3 regions of the Paenibacillus andongensis genome follow, and region 1 is predicted to be linked to each of the others. Evidence: riboswitches for the same ligand, from Rfam matches in the RefSeq annotation. Region 1 holds a riboswitch; each other region holds the start of a gene.
The links. A riboswitch is a leader RNA that binds a small molecule or an ion and turns the genes downstream of it on or off. The one in region 1 is predicted to bind cyclic di-AMP.

Region 1 (4,845 bases):
CGAACGTACGCAGCTTCATTGGGTTAGACGCTTCCCATCAGTTCGTCATGGGGACACTCTCCGCAGCTACGATGGCAGATATGGCGCAAGTTCTTCTAAAGCTAGGTTTAACAGATGCGATGAATATGGATGGTGGTGCAAGTTCATCACTGTATGCTAATGGCTCCATGCTGCGAAGTCCCGGTAGGGCGCTGAGCAATGCGCTTGTCATTGAGCGTCTTGATCATCCACAAATCCAATTAGAGGTAAATGGACAATTCGTACATGAGTTCCGAGGTTATCTATTGCAAGAGACAAGTATGGTCCCCTTTCGGGGCATTCTAGAAAGAATCGGTGCCACATTCGAATGGAACGGTACAACCCGTACACTAACTGTTCATCATGGTTCTACTAGTCTTGAGCTTCAGCCGGATCATTCCGTGATGACTGTGAATGGGCAATCGGTCATACTCCCTGAAGCACCTACCATACTAGATGGTCATATTTATATGCCTTTACGAGCCATTATTGAATCTTTAGGCGGACAGATCCAGTGGGATCCACAGCTTTACCGGGCTTCACTTCGTTTTTAGTGCACTCGATTCATTCGTACAATACGGTAATACAGTTGGCTGCTCACCTCTTGCTCCACTTCCAAATAACCTTCCACATGCACATAATCACCCAATATAAAGGTGGAGGCATCGGCAGACCCGGAGTGTGTCAGAAAGAGGAGAGCGGCTTTATCATCTCCAACTACGAACCCGGTTTGCTCATTCACTTGAAACTTATCTAGAACATTCCCATGGTGAGACCTTGCGATATGATGAAAGCGCCAAGACTGATCCTCTTTTATTAGAAAATAAAGCACGCGATTTCTCTGATTATTACTGAATTCCCTCGTTACACCAATCATGCAAACCTTCTCGCCTATGCGAAGATACTCATCGACAATATAAGATTTCAATCGCAATCGGTGCACATTTTTCTGCTGAATATAGGCTTCCATCTCTTCAATCGACCTTTGATCCTTAGGATCCTGTTTCGTTGCGTAAAATACTTCTTTTATAAACGTATCCGTCTGTAGGCTTCTTGCCCCTTTGAAATGATTATACGTAAGGAAAAATCGATCAATGACTCCCTGAATCTCCTCCGGTATGGCAGGACCTTTTTCCACGATATACATGCTATTTGCTCTATTCGAATGTCTTTTTTTATAAAACCAACTTTTCCAGACACTTAATTGCATGCCGTTCGTGTCACCTGCTTTCTTCCAAACATTTCTTCATTATAGGCTAAAAACCATAAAATTTCGATAAAAATCGCAATATTTCGCATAAAAAAAGAACATCTGCCTTCTATGCTCTCATTCGAAAGATTCATAGAAAACAAATGCCCGATATTTTTAATCCTTTTTCACTACATGGCTTACTTACAGAACTCTTTTGGCTCCCACATATCTGGATCCCCAGTATGAACTGGCGAGACTATCTATCCTTACGCCTCTAGACGTTGTCGCCGAAATGAATTGATCATTTCCCAGATAAATACCAACATGATTTACACTGCCCGAAGCAAAAAACACAAGATCTCCAGCCTTCAAGTCCATAACCCTGGTTCCTGCTTCATCGTACATTTGGACCGAAGTTCTGGGTAGATCAATACCTTTAGCTTCGTACAAATAGCGCACAAATCCGGAACAATCAAACCCGCTGGGTGTTGTACCTCCCCAAACGTATGGCGTACCCATAAATGTGTTTGCTGTTTGCACGATTTGAGCAGATATGGATGGTGTAACTACCGCTGCAACCTTTGGAGCTGGTGCTGGTGGCGGTGCAATCCAGGCTGGCTTGTGCGACTTGCCATCGACATCCACAATCGCAATACGATTCGCTTCATTCCATTCAATCGGAGAACCGAATGTTTCAGTAATGAAACGCAAGGGTACATACGTATTACCTTGATAAAGCGTTGGACTGCTTTCCAGACTAATCTTCTTGCTGTTAACGATCGCTTGCTTCTCGTCGGTAGTCAGTTGAATCGTCTGCTGCTTGTTCACCAACGTGACCACTATTTCGCTTTCTTGCTTCGCCCAGCCTACTTGATAACCTAATTTCTCAGATAGTACGCGTAGAGGAACTTGCAACGTTCCTGTGCTGTCAATAAACGGCTCTACTTCTGGAAACTTAATCAACTCATCGTTGACCTGGACTTTCACAGTGGATGTAGATGATGCTGCTTGAACCGAAGAAGCGGAAAACATGGATACTGCCGCACAAACAAGTGCGCATGAACAAATAAAGCTTTTTGTAAAAAGTTTCAAAAATTGTTCCTCCTTGAAGCCTCCGAGGTTAGTTGACGGGTTCGGGAAGAGGTTTCCCTAGCGCGCTCAGTTTATTAAAACAGCTGAGCATTCATTCACCCCAAATAAAGAAGTCCCCCGTACCAGAGCTTTTGCTGCTCCGAGATTCGGCATTTTTTGTCTATGTTAGACTAGCATAGTTAGACAGTTAGTTTCAACTTTTGCATAGTGGTAATAGTTTCCACGGAGTTATAGATGCAAGACAAAGTCTGAAATAAAAGAAGCAATCAACAGAACGGCCATGACTCCTCCCGCAAGACGTGTACGCCAAATTAAGTTACCGTCTGTTGTCATATGTTTTGACAGTTTAGCGGTTTTACGAAGTGTGCGATAGTAAAGAATAGACCCTGCAACCACGAGAATAATCTCAAGAGAAGCACTCACCCACGGCCACTGCCACAGTCTAAATCCTACTAATGGAAGTCCTCCAGCATTTCCCGGTAAGAATGGCATATCTGCACGATGAACGAGAAGATCAAGTATCCAGTGACTGAAGGTAAGCGCTCCTATAGCCGCGCCTCCTCTTTTGCCCCATAACTTCCAAGCCAATAGTCCCGATAAGATAGCAATGAGTAATGCCCCAACTAATGAGTGTGTATAATCAGCGTGAATAATCCCTTCCCCATAACCCGTACCGATGCTTGTATCGATCGTTTCAGCGCCAGAAAGAAATAAGGGTACGAATACAACATCAAGCAGCTGAGTACAAGCATGAGCGCCCAGATCGGCACCTCCGGTGTTCTTGCTTTCACTGCTGCAGCAAGCCCAAAATGTCCAGCAAACATTTACATTCCCTCCCTTTTCGAGCGATTGAGAACTCGGCTTTCCAGCCAGCCACATAACACTGTAAATAAGAGCATAAATACAATAAATGACATGTCGAGCACCATCCCTTTCCGAATCCTAATTTAATTAGCATATTAACTAATATAATTAGTTTTGGCAAGTTTTTTTTCCAGCACAAAGAAGAAGCCTGAACGCCAAGGTTCAAGCTACCGGACTTATAAACAGGAAAAAGCACTCATACAGGCATCCTAATCCGACTGCCCCGTAAACCAAAAAGCGAACTAACCGCATTAAATAAGGGGTATCCTTCCCTTTCTTTTACTCTAAAAAAGAAAAAGACCACCCGAAGGTGGTCTTGATCACTTACTGTTAAGCGGGCGATGGGAATCGAACCCACGCGATCAGCTTGGAAGGCTGAAGTTCTACCATTAAACTACGCCCGCGTACTATAAAGGGATTGATGGTCGGGACGACACGATTTGAACATGCGACCCCCTGCTCCCAAAGCAGGTGCTCTACCAAGCTGAGCTACGTCCCGAAGCGTTAAATGAAAATGGCGCGCCCTGAGAGATTCGAACTCCCGACCTTTTGATTCGTAGTCAAATACTCTATCCAGCTGAGCTAAGGGCGCAAATGAATTGGAGCGGAAGACGGGGATCGAACCCGCGACCCTCGCCTTGGCAAGGCGATGCTCTACCGCTGAGCCACTTCCGCATCGTACAATTACCTGTCATTCTCGCTAACGTTTCTCCGAGGCGACAAGGAATAATATATCAGGAATTAAGGACAAATGCAAATGTTTTTTCTTACCTTTTTTTATTTAATGAAAATCCCGCCAAACGGCAGTACTTCTTTGGCAATGCGACGCAATAAACTGTCATTTTTCATATGCTCATCCAATTTACGATCTGGCTTGCAGGGCTGCATGAGAACATAGCCTTGTCCCGTCATTTCCCAATGATAATTCATATGCTGACTGGCCAATGTGTTGCCGTACACACACAGACGCAGCTGAGCGTTCCGCGGATAGGCAACAAGACAGCTTGTATCGACATATAAGGGCTGCTTAACATCCAAAGCCATTTGATAAATGGGTCCTGCCGTCAGAAGACCTAGTTTACCTGGACCTCTAAATTGCATTTTCACGAAATCCTGCGTAATCAGTGTATTCTTAACATTTTGCAGATGAGAAGCGTAGCTGACTCCCTCTGTGTAAAATAAAACATGTCGGAATTCATACAGAAGATCATCATCCGCATCTATTGGTATAACAGCCATGCTATACCCTTCAGGCAGCCCTAGCATGACATTGGCAGGACCATGCAGCCGTGACTGGACAAAACGCTTCTTCCTATACATACTCGGCAGTTTCATGAAAGAATCTTCTCTCTGCTCAGACTTCCCTTGAAAAGCGACAATTTGGTTCGGATGCAGGACATGAACAGACTCACCCTGTTCGATGCACAACGTGGCTATCTTTGCATGTGAGCTTACTTCCTCGAAAGATACCTCCATACACGCCGACCTCCTCGTAGACTACATCTATCTCATTCCGCGCTTCTGCCTCCGCCAAACCATGAATCGAAACACACGGCCAAGCACAAAATAAAAAACAATCAGCAAAATAGCCGTCACAACCATATAAGTTAATTTCCGATTTCGCTTATCTTTATCTAAATCGACTTGTTCCATGGCCTTCAAGCGCTCTTGCAATTGTT
Region 2 (4,845 bases), 3.1 Mb from region 1:
CGGCATGTTGCTTGATGCTCGTTATCGAAGTCGATGATATGATTAGAAATCAAGTGCTGTGTCGCCTTTAATGGCGTTAATACTTTATTCCAACTATCCATAAGTACGTTTGCCGGGATCGTGACCGGCTCGCCTCCAGCCAAGGATGTATAGTCAACCTTCACTTCTTCTGTGAAAAGCTGCTGCAAATCCTCCCATTGCCGATGGTCGGCGTAATAAGCAAATTTGGACACCGTTTCGATAATAGCCATTTTGTTCATCCAGTCGAATTGTACTTGTGTGTTGTTCATGTTTCATACCTCCTGAGCTTAAATGAATATTAACTTCGCTTCGCTGACCATCTATTTCATTCAAAGATTCATTGGGACTCCTCCTCGCGATATCGGAATTATTTTATTTCTATCTCAGAATAACGAATCCATAATCCATTCTCTTGCACATTACATTCTTGTTTTTGTACAAAAAAACCAAATCAGAGGAAATTTTCATTCTGGTCAAGACCCCATTTTGTAAACAAAGAAAAAATACCTAGGAAGAAAAGAGGCCACTGATAAACTTATGGTTTTTGAGAAATGGCTACCCCGAACAAAACAAAAGACGATTGCTATTCCTAATTTTAGGAATAGCGATCGTCTTTTCGCTGTTCATTCAAATATTCATGAAGTGTTCCAAATCAATGCACGCAAACCCAAATTTGTCAGCGAAAAAATCTACTTTCATATAAGGCAGACCTTCCTTCCTGAACCCCACCTGCTCCTCTTCATCAACTGCGCCTCATCCCTGAAATCCAGGGCTAGGCTCACATCCTTAACCGTGTGGAGCACAAGGTCCGCTCATTTCGCAGAGCTAAGACGGTTTCGTAATGCTCATAGAGAAGATCATTGGAGATAGCACAGAAGTAATGATGGCGATCACAATGACTGCATCTTGAATTCCCTTATTAATAACTCCCAATCTCATGCCGATCGATGCCGCAACAACGATTAATGTCATACGAGATGATAGCAAGAATCCGCCTGCCAGAGCCTTCCGCCGACCATGACGAAGAAAATAGGAATAATCAAGCCATAGCCTATCCCTTCTAACTGCTCCTTAAACGGATGATGATCATGTAGATGAAAACTTGCTAGAAGAAACCCAGCCAAAAAACTGCCTAGAATAACCTCCGAACCTGTCATATCTGTGATGATTCCATAAAGGCCGAGAACAGCCAGCAGCCCCTGCAATCGGACGACGGAATTTTTGTGGAATTCCTTATGCCAAAATGAGGTTTTCCTCAATCTGATTATGGCCTGATAGATAATTACGGATAAAGGCAGAAGCAAACCTACGGAAGCCTGACGCCACGTAAATCCAGTATGGTAGGATCCTCCAATGATAGAAAGAATGATCATAGTGAGGAGATCGGCGATAATTGCGGACGTTAGAAGCAGTTGGCCATATTGGCTTTTGATTACTCCCGTTTCCTTGAGGACCGGCATTACAATCCCGAGTGAGGTTGTCAAAAGAATAAGCGTTATCATCCAGGACTTTGTTAAGGGGTCTATTTGGTGAATTCTTATTCCTAACAGAAAAGCCAACAAAGTGGTCCCTACAAAGACTAACAATCCGATAATAAGAGGGTTTTGCCCGATCTTCGGAAGGAATCCGGAACCCTTTCATTCTGCTAAGTAGCATTTGCACGACAAATATACATAGAAACAGCCAAAAAAGAGGTAATAAAGCACCATGCCCCATACTAATAATAAGTCCCCCCATTCCTTATTAAGGTATGCTAGTCCGATTCGTTATTATAACTACCCGCCTCCACTTTTGCACTAAATAACCGAAGGATTTTGGACTCATTTTTCCATAATCCCACCCTTTAGTTCAATTAAAAAAGCAGGCTGCCTCAGCTGCCTGCTTTATTTCAAGTATCGTTTTCTGTCGAAAAAACACAGCTTTCTCCTTCAACGAAACTCATATAATACTGCTTTTTATGTACTCTCTGAGGCAAGGATACGGACCACCAAAAATATGAGCCATGGTTACGATAAATTTGTGATGTTCCTTCAAAATTTTTAAAGAAATGCCGACGCGATTGGCTAGTAATTGTTGAACCGCTAATTCCCTTTCCATACTTAGTTGGTTTAGTAAGTCATTGTTTTGTCCGACTGTTTTGCTTATTTCCAATAAAGTCTGTGTTTCGACGCCAGATGGCCTATACGCCAAATTGGAAAATTGAATGTCGAACTCCTCCAGCCGTCGCTTTAAGTGAAGAATCTCTTCTTGACGTTGTACAGAAGTGTTTGATCTTTTCGATTGAAAAAGGTTCTTCACCTCTTTGGTTACTCTCTTAAGAAGCATGTCTAGTTCCTCCTTTTTTCTCTTGAACGAAAAAAGGAAGCGAGGGAATAAAGCCCTTAAATATAAAGGACCCATTTAATGTTTCTATCATTTTCTTTCTACGCTGACGAAGTTAGCTGACGGATTCGGGTCGAAAGTTAACCCTAACACTTAAAAAATGTACTCACCCCAGAAAACTTGGTTCCCCCGCTTCTTTAATCTAAAGAATTAAGCGTAGTATGATTATTCTTATTTTATCAATTTACCCCAATACATACTTAGAAACAATAGTAATATTTACTTATATTTTTATGTCTATTCTCAATTAATAGTTCTATTAAACTGTATCGGGCCAATTATACGAAATTCCGTTCACTGCGGTACTGACCGTTTGGAACCAGCTTTCAAAAGAAAAGTATAAAGAGGACCCGCCACGGCTGATCCTCTTTGTAGACTATTTGGCGGCGAAGATCCCGTATTTTAATGTAAACTTGTTCTTATACATTTGATGCTAAGCATCTCGGCCAGATGCATGTGGTGGCTGCTCCATCCACTCATGATTTATCATTAGTTTGGCTCCATCCTCTGCGAAACGTCCTACGTCCAATAGAAATCCTGCATATTTCGCCGCAATATCATGCCTTCCGTCAACAGCTAAAGAATTACCATACGATCTGATCTTCATCGAAAACATATCCACCTTATGAAATACCATCAATTTATCTGAAAATGGAGAAAAAGAAGAATTCGTTACTAAGTGGTCCAATGCGGGATGGGACTGCAATCCTTCATCTTCAAGGAGCTGGCTCCAAGTTTCTATATGGTTCGAGGTGATTTTCTCACCTCTATGTAGAAATTCTCTAACCTCATCTAATTTGGTTACTTGTCTGAATCCGATGAGTAAGGATTTGCTTGTCACATTATTTTGAATATTATCGTAAAGGTGGGTAATTTCTAATGCGTGAAGTGGTCTGACATGTCCTAAGAAACCGTTAAGGTAACTTTGTTTTTTCACAATTTCTATCTTTTTCGGGATCGGTATGTAAGGAGCTTTAACGAATGAACCTTTTATGATTAAAACGTCGTTGACCTGATTTATTAGTTTGATTGTCACTTCCAAGCAGTTTGTAAAAAATGTTCTCACATCGTGTCTACTCATTAGTGGTACAGCAATTGCATAAATGCTCATCCCGGCTTTTGCTGCATACTTCAAGTAATGAAGATAAAATTCATCCGAGAATAGCCGAGGCGCCCCTAAGTTTACATCGTCTTCAGTGAAACCAACAGGAACAGGATGATTCTCCTTGTTTAATATTTCTTTGATGGTTTGAACCATTTGTTCAGATAAAAATAGCGCGTATTCTACAGTTTTTTTTATTTCTTGATCCTCAATATTTTGAAGAAAATAGCTCAAAACACATTTGGCCATTGAATTCCCAATATAAGTAGCCCAAAGTTTTCCAACTTCAGCCGAAGTTAATTTTTCGTCCATTTTTGTCTTGTTTGTTCTTGTGGAGATTAACTTTATCGGTTTTATAGCTTCCATTTCATCCCCCATTTATGGGTATTTTTATTTTTAATTTTATTTTTATTATTGTTATCCAGTCTGCTATATATATATTCATCGTAGCATCCGAAGCTTGCTGTATTGCACGCTCAACTTTGCTGCCCTTTAATTTATATTCGTCAAATTTTTAGCAGTAATTCCTCGGACTAAAGCCTCTGCCATTGAACCTACCCCACAGAAACAAATGTTCAGTTTTGAAATCGATGGTACTTGTTCGGTTCTTGATTGGAAGGCCATTATTATTCCTCACTTCTAAAATATGAATTGAATCAAAAACATATAGACGAGAGTACCGCTTGCTATGGATAAAAACATATTCCTTTTCCAAATATGCAGCAAAGCAACGACAACAATTGAAAACAATTCGGGTACACCATGGTCACCGGATAAAAATTGGACATCTTTGATATTATAGACAACTAGTAACCCTAGAGCTGCTGAGGGCAATACTTTGCCGAGATACTGCACATAACTTGGAGTGGTCCGACCCGAAGGAAAAATAATAAATGGAATAAATCTGGTCATCATGGTTCCCAGAACAACCATTGCTATCGTAATCATTCGCTCTATTAAAGTCATTGACATATACGTTCACCTGTTTTCTCTGGCTGCATCCTCATCAAAGTAAGTAAGAAGAGAATGATGATCATGGAAGGGAGGATAAAGCTGCCACTGTTAAAAATGAAAAGGCATATAAGTGATACTCCTAGACCCAATAACGCACTTTGATGTGCTGTCTCTTTCATCCATTGTTCGATAAAGATAACAACAAATAGTGCCGTCATAACAAACTCAAGCCCTTCCAAATTTAAGTGCACTAGCGATCCAAAAAGCCCGCCAATTGAAGCCCCAAGTACCCAATAGCTATGATTAAGCACGGTGACGAAGAACATGTACCATCCTTTATTCACCTCTTGCGGTATATTTGCTGTGTAATTAATGGAGAAAGATTC
Region 3 (4,845 bases), 500 kb from region 1:
CAGACCAGCTTGTTCATAACCCCTGACTCACGCTCATTCGCAACTTGAATCTGCCCGAAAGAGATGGAAGCTGTGACAGCGACACCGATATCCTCCGGCACTTTGATATCTACATCTCCTACAATGCCTTGCAGGATGACCGTGGTTTCCTTTTGCTCCAAAATCGCAAGTGAAAGATCAATGTAGGTTTCTCCAATAATGTACCAAGTTGAACTGTTACGTAAAATCCAAGGCTCACGGCCTAATCGGACGCTATCCACCAATTTCTGCTTTTGCATATACGTGTCGTCTTTGTGTACTTGCTTAGATCGTATGAAAAACAAACCTAGCGAAATTAAGACAATAGAAAACACGATGGTAATATGATCACCGAATAAAATCACTGCCCCTATGCCTATCAGTACATAACCTTTGCGCTCTTTGCGTGAACGCACCCGATGAATGCCTAGCAAGATGAGGATTATGGCAAGAATGGGGAAAAAGCCTATCGTATGATCTAGAAGCAAAAAAAGACCGGCTCCAATCAGCACTAGTGCTGTATTGCGGTTACGGTTGCTTTTAGTTTCTTCTCCCATCGCTGCACCTCCTCTGGCTGACTTTTAAATTAGTTCATATAGATTCCTAGCATACCATAAGAATGGACGACCTCCAAGATGCAAATCCTTGCGCGGCAAGGCTTCCGCATGAATCATGGAGGTCAAGGGCCCCTCTGCGCCTACTTACTTGGCGCTGGAGGGATAACACGCGGCTATTTCTTGCCGCGCGGGTCAGTGTCATCGCTGGAGCGATGCTGCTGCCACTCCTGCTGGAACTTGCCGCGCAGCGTGCGCAGTTCCTGCTGAAGGTTGCCGCTGGCTTCCTTCAGCGTCTCTTGCGACAGGCGACCCGCTTCGCGGAGCCCCTGCAGCGCTTCCCGGCCGAGCTCGCGGCCGGTCACTTCCAGCTCGCGCCATGCGTCGCGAGCCTCTTTCTCGTGCAGCCCGCTGCTCGGCGGCTGCACCCGAGGCCCCTCGGCTGCGCGCCCCGCACGCAGCCCGCGCAGTTCATCCGCGAGCGCCAGGCACACATCCTGGCTGCCCGCGTACTGCGCGCGGTAGAGCTCGCAAGCGGCTTCCTCGCGCTGCTTCTCTTGCAGCGCTAGCCGCGCGAGCTCTTCATCGCCGGCGCGCATTGCCAGCTCGGCTTGCTCGCCGCGCAGCTGCGCCATCTCCTCTGCGTTCACAATGTGGCGTCGCAGCTCAATGGTTCGCTGCAGCGCCTCCTCATAGCGCTGTTCAAGCTTATCTATCACGCTGCCCCCCCGTTCATGTTGCTCAAGCTTGCTTGCCGTTTCTTGCCATGCAGCTTCAGCTATTTTGCCAATCCGATTCAATATATTCATGAAGTTACACCTCCATTTGCTTGAAAATTAATATTCATTTCGTTTCTTCAATAAATGAAATCCATACAACACTATACATACTGCGAAAGCGATCGCGATAAAGCCCGATAGTTTAATGGTCAGTATCAATCCGCCCAAGCCGGCAATAAACCATCCAATTTTCTTCCCATTCTGAATGCCTACATAGCCTAATCCAAGCAGAGCTGCCGGGAATAACAACCCCATTAAATGAATGTGACCACCAAACTGATGCAGACAAATAAGTAAACCTGCTGTGATTAAAACCAAAGCCAACCCTTTAGATCGATCCATACTCATTTTTGCTTACCGCCCTTCACATATTCTTCATGCTTCTATCGTACCTGAAACAGATAACCGTCAAAACGGACTCGCGACTGTTTTTGTACCTAGACCTAAGTCTAGTACACTCTAAGACCTCCATCCATATTTTGGTCGTTGTCCCACAGAGCCTCGAATGCTAAACTATTTGAAGCCGAGTCCGGTGCACAGACAAAGTGCCGGTACGGGGGACGATTTACATGGGGTGAATATTTGCTCTTCAAAAGAGCAGACTAGGGAGAACCTTCTTCCCGAACCCGTCAACTAACCTCGAAGGCTCATTGAAGGAGGATTACCAATTGCATACAATTACTAAAGGGTTAACTAGCCTTGCTGTGTCTTTAACAGTGTTGGCAGGAGGCTTTCTTTCCCCATTTTCGGCGCATGCTGCAGAGATGGATGTGAAAGTGCAAGTCAATGATGAGCTCGTTCAATTTCCGGATGCTCAGCCATTTCTGGATGATAATCATGCTACCCAAGTACCGATTCGTTTTGTAACGGAGAAGCTTGGTTATGATGTGAAGTGGCAAAAAGAAGGCGATGAGATCAAAGTCACGCTAAATAACAACAAACATTCGATCACCTTAGTATCGGGACAAAAAGAAGCCAAAATCGATAGCACCCCTGTCGAGATGGACACACATGCGGAATTCCAAAACGGACGCGTATACGTGCCTCTTCGTTTCCTAAGCAAAGCATCCGAAATTCCTGTTCAGTGGGACGCTAGCAGCAAAATAGCTATTCTAAGTAAAGATGGCAATCAGCATAAGCCAGATTATGAATTATTTCAATCTACTGCCTATTCAGCAGATCCTTCTGAAAATGGCGGCTACGGAGCTATGGATTATATGGGTAATCCATTAGGTATTGGAACCGTTGCTGTAGATCCCTCTGTGATTCCTCTAGGGTCTAAGCTCTATATAGAAGGTTATAATTTCAACGGCCTTCCTGCAGGCGGCATGTATGCTTATGCAACAGATACAGGCGGTGCAATCAAAGGCAAACGTATTGATATCTTTATCCCAGGATCTAAGCAATCTTTGCAGAAATTTGGTATCCAAACCATTAAAGTGTACAAACTAAATTAAACGGCTTATAACAAAAAAAGCTTGGTTTCTGAGATGTACTTCTCAAGAAATCAGCTTTTTTTATTTAAGGTGGGAAAAACAGAAAAACTGCTCTCCCAAAAGTGCTAGAAGAGCAGCCTGTTGTTACTTAAACTTGATTTTTGGGAATACCATTTAAACTTGGGACGAAATCATCGGCATTGTGGCTCGATAGCGTTTGCGCCTCTTCAGTAAAATTAGCGTTATTCTGCTGATTTTTTTTCTTATCTGCTCGGTTATCTTCGCGGTCATACTTGGGATCGGCTTCATTTTTGGGCATAGCGTTCACCTCCATTGTCTCATAGTTAGTATGAGGAGGAGGCTTGCATTTTATCCCAGTTATCTGGAACTGGCGTCGTTCCTTATCATACTGAACTACCCTCGAGGGTTTTTGTTTTTCTTGCCGCCATATGCTCCATTAGGAAGGCAACATACGTTTCGTCCCGAACTAACCAAGCTGCATAATCTCTTTTGACATAACGTTCCGCCTCTTCGAAAGTACTAAAATGTTGGTTGGATAGGGCCCCATCCACATCGACTTCCCACTTGCCTCCTGAAGGAAAAATAAACACTTGTTGTTCATTTCTATTCTCATAAAGGGATCCATAAACAGAATTTTTCGTGTTAAATGTATTTTTATTCGCATCCGCGCGAATGGGCTCCATCGGAAATGGCTTTGCTACATACCACTGATAAGCTTCTTCTGTCATTGAGCAACCGGAAGCTTTAGCATGGCCCCCTCCTCCATAAAGACCCGCAATTTCCGAGACATCGATGTGATCGTGAATCGTTCGAAAGCTTATCTTCTTACCGCCCATATTCATGATTGCGATATAATCCAGATGAGGATTTTCTTTGCCTAGATCGTTTCCAAGTTCAGAATGATAGGATTCCGCATGAACGATGCCTACATGATGATCATTAATACGGGAGTGGATGATTTCTCTCTTTTTTCTGCGCACATAGCGTTCGATTTTTTCTTCTTCCATATCCAAAATTTTTTCTTCAAAGGGATCGAATGCAAAGTTCTCACTTTGCTGAATGCGAGCTACCATTTTTTCCTCAAATTCTTCGATGGAAATTAAATAAAAGAGATCGTTTAATCGCTTGGCCTTCATGTATTCATTCTGTTCCCATTCCCAAGTATCATACTGACGGACCAATTCGACGAATTCATCTAATCCCTTCATCGGCTTCAACAATCCGTTCTGGATCAGATACTCATAGAATAGAGAAGTTGCAGAAGCGAGTTTTCCATCTTCATACGCGATCTGAACCATTCCCCACGAATATTTGTTTAAATGAAGTGAGGTTTTATGATGATCAATAAGTTTTACTTTCCCACCCGATTTCGCAAACTCGTTAAGTCCTTGTTCATTCGTTTCATCCACGGATAAGTCGGTGATAAACAAATAGCTCTTTTTTCTTGATTTTTCTAAAAAGCGCTTTACTTGTAGATTCAACCCTCCGACAGAGTTATATCGAATTTCTACCTTTTCCCCGAATGCTAATCGAGCTATTATACCGCAACCTACTCCATCCAGATCATTATGAGTATACAAATGATACAAGGACACACCCTCCTGTTAATGATTTCCATTAACGTGCCCTTGATCAAGTCACTTTATTCGGTGTTAATGGTACCAATCATTATATCCCCTTCAATATTTTGATCGAATGCTCTACCATTTTTTTTATTCGTTCTCGCTGTTTTTCTTTCAAATTTGGATTGTTTTCACTCAGCGCTTCTCGAATTGGGATAACTTCGGTTTTTTTACGACCATTTTGAAGTTTTCGATGCACCAATGTCGGAATATAATGAATCCCGTTTATGCTTATTTTTCCTTCATTATCTTTTTTGACATTAATATTAAGAATAATGCTGCTCTGTGTGTTGTGGTTATTCTTTAATTTAGTAGATATAAAATTACCTAACGAATAAATAACGAATTGTTTCTTCCCTCGAGAGTCTAACGGTTGAAGAACATGCGGGTGCGATCCCAAAATAATATTCGCTCC

Region 2: linked by a shared signal. The riboswitch ahead of NYR53_RS18585 (hypothetical protein) and the one ahead of NYR53_RS04685 (C40 family peptidase) in region 1 are both predicted to bind cyclic di-AMP.
Region 3: linked by a shared signal. The riboswitch ahead of NYR53_RS34335 (stalk domain-containing protein) and the one ahead of NYR53_RS04685 (C40 family peptidase) in region 1 are both predicted to bind cyclic di-AMP.

What each region holds. Positions count from the first base shown of each region.
Region 1 is NZ_CP104467.1:1,017,605-1,022,449, reverse strand. Features, by position in the region: gene NYR53_RS04695 (stalk domain-containing protein) at 1-572, shown strand, start outside; gene NYR53_RS04690 (hypothetical protein) at 569-1,165, opposite strand; gene NYR53_RS04685 (C40 family peptidase) at 1,412-2,302, opposite strand; cyclic di-AMP (ydaO/yuaA leader) riboswitch at 2,305-2,464, opposite strand; partial or broken gene NYR53_RS04680 (permease) at 2,531-3,126, opposite strand; tRNA gene NYR53_RS04675 (tRNA-Gly) at 3,500-3,570, opposite strand; tRNA gene NYR53_RS04670 (tRNA-Pro) at 3,589-3,665, opposite strand; tRNA gene NYR53_RS04665 (tRNA-Arg) at 3,682-3,758, opposite strand; tRNA gene NYR53_RS04660 (tRNA-Gly) at 3,767-3,841, opposite strand; gene NYR53_RS04655 (AIM24 family protein) at 3,944-4,642, opposite strand; gene NYR53_RS04650 (hypothetical protein) at 4,670-4,845, opposite strand, start outside.
Region 2 is NZ_CP104467.1:4,124,313-4,129,157, forward strand. Features, by position in the region: gene NYR53_RS18570 (nuclear transport factor 2 family protein) at 1-290, opposite strand, end outside; partial or broken gene NYR53_RS18580 (cation:proton antiporter) at 847-1,607, opposite strand; gene NYR53_RS18585 (hypothetical protein) at 1,960-2,346, opposite strand; cyclic di-AMP (ydaO/yuaA leader) riboswitch at 2,434-2,570, opposite strand; gene NYR53_RS18590 (DUF3231 family protein) at 2,837-3,871, opposite strand; gene NYR53_RS18595 (branched-chain amino acid transporter permease) at 4,145-4,477, opposite strand; gene NYR53_RS18600 (AzlC family ABC transporter permease) at 4,468-4,845, opposite strand, start outside.
Region 3 is NZ_CP104467.1:1,514,678-1,519,522, reverse strand. Features, by position in the region: gene liaF (cell wall-active antibiotics response protein LiaF) at 1-575, opposite strand, end outside; gene NYR53_RS07035 (PspA/IM30 family protein) at 749-1,381, opposite strand; gene NYR53_RS07030 (hypothetical protein) at 1,409-1,699, opposite strand; cyclic di-AMP (ydaO/yuaA leader) riboswitch at 1,863-2,015, shown strand; gene NYR53_RS34335 (stalk domain-containing protein) at 2,020-2,808, shown strand; gene NYR53_RS07015 (hypothetical protein) at 2,936-3,106, opposite strand; gene NYR53_RS07010 (DHH family phosphoesterase) at 3,192-4,397, opposite strand; gene NYR53_RS07005 (CapA family protein) at 4,477-4,845, opposite strand, start outside.